Regions from separate parts of the Bradyrhizobium sp. I1.14.4 genome, predicted to be linked through region 1. Evidence: riboswitches for the same ligand, from Rfam matches in the RefSeq annotation. Region 1 holds a riboswitch; the other holds the start of a gene.
The links. A riboswitch is a leader RNA that binds a small molecule or an ion and turns the genes downstream of it on or off. The one in region 1 is predicted to bind S-adenosylmethionine.

Region 1 (3,403 bases):
CAAGATCGACATCCTGGTCTGCAATGCCGCGGTGAACCCCTATTACGGCCCGCTGCTCGACATCACGGATGAGGCGTTCGACAAGATCATGGGCGCGAACGTCAAGAGCAACATCTGGCTCTGCTCGCAGACCATCCCGCAGATGGCCGAACGCGGCAAGGGCTCGGTCGTGATCATCTCCTCGATCGGCGGCCTGCGCGGCTCGACCGTGATCGGCGCCTACGGCATCTCCAAGGCGGCGGACTTCGCGCTGTGCCGCAGCCTCGCCGGCGAATGGGGGCCGAAGGGCGTGCGCGTCAATTGCGTGGCGCCGGGTCTGGTGAAGACCGATTTCGCCCGCGCGCTGTGGGAGGACCCGGACAATCTGAAGCGCCGCACCGCGTCGACGCCGCTCCGCCGCATCGGCGAGCCCGACGAGATCGCGGGCGCGGTGGCCTATCTCGCCTCCGATGCCTCGACCTTCATGACCGGCCAGACGATTGTGGTCGACGGCGGCGTGACGACGGCGGCGACGTAAGGTTCAGTCGCTTTAAAGATAACGCTCGATTGCTCCACAATCTCGTCATGCCCGGCCTCGTGCCGGGTATCCACGTCTTTGGTGGTTGTTGCGAGCAAGGCGTGGATGGCCGGGACAAGCCCGGCCATGACGAAGCGCTAAGACACTTTCGTTCGGAAAGCGTCAGCCTCAGACCTGCTCCAGCGCCCGCTGAAAATCCTCGATCAGGTCGTCGGGGTGCTCGAGCCCAGCCGAGAAGCGGATGAAGCCTTCGCTGATGCCGAGTTCGGCGCGAGCCTCCGGCGCCAGGCGCTGATGCGTCGTGGTCGCCGGATGCGTGACCAGGCTCTTGGAGTCGCCGAGATTGTTGGAGATGCGCGAGATCTTCAGCGCGTTGAGGCAGCGGAAGGCGCCGGCCTTGGCGTCCTTCACCTCGAACCCGACCAGGGTCGAACCGGCGCCCATCTGCTTCTTCACCGTCTCGGCCTGCGGATGATCGGGACGGCCGGGATAGACCAGTCGCGTGATCTTCGGATGCTTCGCCAGCGCCTCGGCGATCTTCGCCGCGTTTTCGGTCTGCGCGCGGACGCGGACGGCGAGCGTCTCGAGACCCTTTAGCAGCACCCAGGCGTTGAACGGCGACAGCGACGGGCCGGTCTGGCGCGTGAAATTATGGATGTGCTCGGCGATGAAGGCTTCCGACGACAGGATGACGCCGCCGAGGCAGCGGCCCTGGCCGTCGATATGCTTGGTCGCGGAATAGACCACGACATCGGCGCCGAGCGACAGCGGGCTCTGCCAGATCGGGGTTGCGAACACATTGTCGACGATCAGCCGCGCGCCGCCGCTGTGCGCGATCTTGGCGATTTCAGCGATATCGAGCACGTCGAGCGTCGGATTGGTCGGGCTCTCCAGGAAGAAGGTCTTGGTGTTCGGCCGCAATGCGCGCTGCCACTGGTCGAGATCGAGCCCGTCGACCAGCGTCGTCTCGATGCCGTAGCGCGGCAACAGGTCCTGCACGACGTAAAGGCAAGAGCCGAACAGCGCCTTCGACGCCACCACGTGATCGCCGGCCTTCAGCGGCGCGAGAATCGCGGTGGTCACTGCGGCCATGCCGGTCGCGGTCGAGCGCGCGGCTTCCGCGCCCTCGAGCTCGATCATGCGGCGCTCGAACATCGCAATGGTCGGATTGGAATAGCGCGAATAGATGAACCCCGGGTCCTGGCCCTTGAAGCGCGCCTCGCATTGCTCCGCGCTGTCGTAGACGTAGCCCTGGGTGAGAAACAGCCCTTCCGACGTCTCCCCGAATTGCGAGCGCAGCGTGCCGCCATGGACGAGACGGGTTTCGGGACGAAAGCGAGCGGTAGCCTTGGCTTCAGAAGACTTGGATTCAGACATGTGACCTCCGAGGTGGCCATTCACTAAAAAATGGCCACAAAAAAACCGGCCTGGAGCAACCTCCACAAGCCGGGATCACACTGTCCCCGGCCTGTTTAGCGACTTATTTAACGTGGCTGCAAGCCGGCCGGCTCAAATCACCACGGGATAAGTGCAGCTGATATTCCCTCGCGCCCTTTCCGTCAAGACGGTCATCGGATAACCCGTAAAAGCCCATATTTTGGGGCTTGATGGCCGTTCAGAGTATGATTTTGGGCCATCTCGAGGGATCGCCGAGGGACCGCATCGTGTCGTTCACGCTGGAAGATGAATCCAACGGAATCCTGCCCGACCGCATGATCGCGGAGATGGCGGAGGCCGGTCTCATTCTGCCGGCCTACGACTTCGTCGAAAGCCAGATCCAGCCGGCGAGCCTCGATCTCCGCCTCGGCGACATCGCCTACCGCGTCCGCGCCAGCTTCCTGCCGGGGCCCGATGCCACCGTCGCCGAGCGGATCGACCAGCTCAAGCTGCACGAGATCGATCTCTCCGACGGCGCGGTGCTGGAGACCAATTGCGTCTACATCGTCCCGCTGCTGGAAAGCCTGGCGCTGCCGCCGGAGATCGTGGCCGCGGCCAACCCGAAGAGCTCGACCGGACGGCTGGACGTCTTCACCCGCGTGATCGCCGACGGCACCCGCCGCTTCGACATGATCGGCGCCGGCTATCACGGCCCGCTCTATGCCGAGATCAGTCCGAAGACGTTTCCCGTGCTGCTGCGCGAGGGCTCGCGGCTCAGCCAGGTCCGCTTCCGGATCGGCGAGGCGACCTTGACCGCCGACGAACTCGATGCGCTGCATGCCACTGAGCGGCTGGTCGACGCCGAGGATGCCGACCTCGTTCAGGGCGTCGCGCTCTCGGTCGATCTCTCCGGCGAGAGCTCCGGTGGCTTCGTCGGCTATCGCGCCAAGCGGCACACCGGCGTGGTCGATGTTGATCGCCGGGGCGGCTACTCGGTCGACGAGTTCTGGGAGCCGATCAAGGCGCGCTCTGACGGCAGCCTCATTCTGGATCCCGGCGAGTTCTATATCCTGGCTTCGAAAGAGGCCGTGCAGGTGCCGCCGGATTATGCCGCAGAGATGGTGCCGTTCGATCCGCTGGTCGGCGAATTCCGTGTCCACTATGCCGGCTTCTTCGATCCCGGTTTCGGTTATGCCGGCGCCGGCGGCAAGGGCTCACGCGCCGTGCTGGAAGTGCGCTCGCGCGAGGTGCCGTTCATCCTCGAGCATGGCCAGATCGTCGGCCGTCTCGTCTATGAACGCATGCTCGAGCGCCCCGACGCGCTCTATGGCCAGCGCATCGGCTCGAACTACCAGGCGCAAGGCCTGAAGCTCTCAAAGCATTTTCGCGTGTAATTCCGCAGCCCGGATTTCGCGTCGCGCGGCAAGGCCATCTCGCAATCATTTTTCGCCGTCATTCCCCGCGAAAGCGGGGAATCCAGTACGCCGCGGCCTTTCGATCGACAATGAC
Region 2 (3,403 bases), on a different contig from region 1:
GCTGAGCAGGAACACGCCCTGCTCGCCGAACATGTTCCACACCCACCAGGGCAGATTGAGCGGCACCGGGCGGCCGTAGAGATCGAGCGCCACCGCGCGCTCCATCTTGACGTTGATCTCCTCGCAGAGCTGGACGAAATCCTTGATGGTGCAGAAATGGATGTTTGACGTGTCGTACCAGCTCGCCGGCAGATTCTCGGTCCGGGGCATGTGACCGCCGACCAGGAGCTGTAGCCGCATCTTCCAGAAGCCGAAATTCGGGAACGAGACGATGGCGCGCTGCCCGATCCGCAACAGATTCTCCAGCACCACCTTCGGCTGCCGGGTCGCCTGCAAGGTCTGCGACAGGATCACATAGTCGAATGCATCATCGGGATAGTTGACAAGGTCGGTGTCGGCGTCGCCCTGCACCACCGCGAGCCCCTTGGCGACGCAGCCATTGACGCCCTCGCGCGACAGCTCGATGCCGCGGCCGTCGATGCCGCGGCTCTCCAGCAGCTGCAACAGCTCGCCGTCGCCGCAGCCGACGTCGAGCACGCGCGAGCCCGGCCGCACCATATCGGCGACCAGCAGGTGATCGGTGCGAGTGCCGCCGGTCCGCTCGGGCGCGATGCCCGGCAAGGGCAGTGTCTGCTGCATGCTCATGACTGGCCGTCGTCCTTCAGTCCACGCGCCTTGCCTGCGGCCTGCAGGAACGCTCGGGAGATTTCCAGGAATTCGGGCACGTCGAGCAGGAAGGCGTCATGGCCGCGATCGGTCTCGATCTCGGCGAACGACACCCGTGCGCTCGACGCATTCAGCGCATGCACCAGCGCGCGCGATTCCGAGGTCGGGAACAGCCAGTCGCTGGTGAACGACACCACGCAGAAGCGGGTCTTGATGCCGGTGAACGCCTTCGCCAGCACGCCATTGTGGTCGGCGGCGATGTCGAAGTAATCCATCGCGCGGGTCAGATAAAGATAGCTGTTGGCGTCGAACCGCTCGACAAAGGACGAGCCCTGGTAGCGCAGATAGCTCTCGACCTGGAAATCCGCATCGAACGAGAACGTCGGCAGCTCGCGGTCCTGCATCCGCCGCCCGAACTTGCGGTGCAGCGCCGCGTCCGAGAGATAGGTGATGTGCGCGGCCATCCGCGCCACCGCCAGTCCGCGATGCGGATGCGTGTCCTCGTCGACATAGCGGCCGCCGCGCCAATCCGGATCGGCCATCACCGCCTGGCGGCCGAGCTCGTGGAACGCGATGTTCTGCGCCGAGTGACGCGTCGAGCAGGCGATCGCGAGCGTCGCGAACACGCGCTCGGGATAGGCCGCGGTCCATTGCAGCACCTGCATGCCGCCCATCGAGCCGCCGACGACGCAGAACAGCGTCGCGATGCCGAGGCGATCGATCAGCATCGCCTGCGCACGCACCATGTCGGGGATGGTGATGATCGGGAAATCGAGCCCCCACACCTTGCCGGTCGCAGGGTTCAGCGACGCAGGGCCCGTGGAGCCCATGCAGCCGCCGATCACGTTGGAGCAGATGATGAAGTATCTTTCGGGATCAATCGGCTTGCCCGCGCCGACCATGGTGTCCCACCAGCCGGGCTTGCCGGTGACGGGATGGATGTTGTTGACGTGCTGATCCCCGGTCAACGCGTGGCACAGCAGGATCGCGTTGGACCTGTTGGCATTGAGCTGGCCATAGGTCTGGTAGGCGATCTGGAATGGCGCGAGATCGACGCCGCAATCGAGCTTGAGCGGCTGGTCCATGCCGAACTTCGCCACCAATGACGACGGATGATCGGCCTCATGGGCGCGATCATCGCTGGGGACCGGTTGGCTCGTTATCGGACGCACGTTGCTCATCTAGGCGACCCTGCCTCCGCGCGGGAGGGCTCGAACAGAAATCAGGCCATAAAAAACCCGGCCTGAACAAGGTTCGGCCGGGAGCTGATCTGTCCCCGGCCTGTTTAGCGAGTTGTTTAACGTGGCTGCAAGCCGGCCGGCTCAAATGACCACGGAGTGAACCGAACGTAGTCCTCAGGCCCCCCGTCGTCAAGGCGGCCCCGGCCGGCCGCCGATGGTTAACCGCTTGCGCAAGGCTGGACGGCGAGGTTTCTCTTTGCTTTCGGTGGCTGTCTTTCCTAATCAGGAGCCCTGTCCGACGCGGCAACGGGCCGCCCTGACGACAAGGTTTTTGAGCATGTCCAAGCCACCCCCGTCGCCGCCCTCGCTGCAGGAGCTGCGCAAGGAGATCGACGCGATCGACGAGCAGGTTCACCGCCTGCTGATGGCGCGCGGCGACATCATCGACCGCCTGATCCAGGTCAAGAAGACCCAGGAGGTCGGTTCGGCGTTCCGCCCGGCGCGCGAGGCCAGCATGATGCGCGAACTGGTGCAGCGTCATCGCGGCATCCTGCCGCTCGACACCATCGAGAGCATCTGGCGCGTCATCATCTCGACCTTCACTTACGTGCAGGCGCCATTCGCGGTGCATGCCGATGTTTCCGTAGGCGAGTCGGCAATGCGCGACTCGGCGCGGTTTCATTTCGGCTTCGTGGTGCCCTACGTGTCGCATTTCAGCGCACAGGCCGCGGTCGAGGCGGTGGCGAAATCGAAGGGCGACCTCGCGCTGGTCTCCGCGATCGCCAGCCGCACGCCGTGGTGGAATGCGCTCGAGGCCGAAGGCGCGCCGAAGATCATCGCGCGGCTGCCGTTCCTCGAACGCGCCGACCATCCGGCTGCGCTGCCGGTGTTCGTGATCTCGCGAGTCGCCGACGACGCCATGGTGACCGAGGTGCAGACCTGGAGCGTGCGCGTCTCCGGCTGGAACGCCGACGTCGCCCGCGCGCTGGCGCCGCTCGCCGAGATCGTCGCGGTCCCCGACACCGCATTCGATGGCGCGGCACTGCTGGTCTCGGTTGCCGGGCACGATTTCGAGAAGATCAAGCTCGCCTTGATCGAGGCCGGCGCCTCGGTCCGCTCTTCGGCCCTCGTCGGCAGCCACGCAACGCGCTATACGGTGCCCTCTAATGGATCGGCCAGGACCTGAAGTAAGAGCTAGCCGCCCGTATATCCGGAGTTGATAATGTCCCGCCCCGTGCCGAACCCCGGCATTCTCGATATTGCGCCCTACACGCCAGGCAAGAGCCCGGTGCCGGAACCGGGCCGCAAGGTGTTCAAGCTGTCCGCCAACGAGACGCCGTTCGGTCCTTCTCCGAAGGCGATCGCAGCCTACAAGGCCGCGGCTGACCATCTCGAGGACTATCCGGAGGGCACCTCGCGCGTGCTGCGCCACGCGATCGGCCGCGCCTACGGCCTCGATCCCGACCGCATCATCTGCGGCGCCGGCTCCGACGAGATCCTCAACCTGCTGGCGCACACATATCTTGCGCCCGGCGACGAGGCGATCTCGACCACCC

Region 2: it holds a riboswitch for S-adenosylmethionine, as region 1 does, so the genes downstream of both, metX (homoserine O-acetyltransferase MetX) here and ABIB78_RS11100 (O-succinylhomoserine sulfhydrylase) in region 1, are expected to answer to the same signal.

The regions. Positions count from the first base shown of each region.
Region 1 covers NZ_JBNDLA010000004.1:273,600-277,002, forward strand. The annotation lists gene ABIB78_RS11095 (SDR family NAD(P)-dependent oxidoreductase) at 1-517, shown strand, start outside; gene ABIB78_RS11100 (O-succinylhomoserine sulfhydrylase) at 686-1,894, opposite strand; SAM riboswitch at 1,969-2,048, opposite strand; gene ABIB78_RS11105 (2'-deoxycytidine 5'-triphosphate deaminase) at 2,125-3,288, shown strand.
Region 2 covers NZ_JBNDLA010000001.1:131,190-134,592, reverse strand. The annotation lists gene metW (methionine biosynthesis protein MetW) at 1-645, opposite strand, end outside; gene metX (homoserine O-acetyltransferase MetX) at 642-1,847, opposite strand; SAM riboswitch at 1,931-2,010, opposite strand; gene ABIB78_RS00600 (chorismate mutase) at 2,185-3,033, shown strand; gene hisC (histidinol-phosphate transaminase) at 3,070-3,403, shown strand, end outside.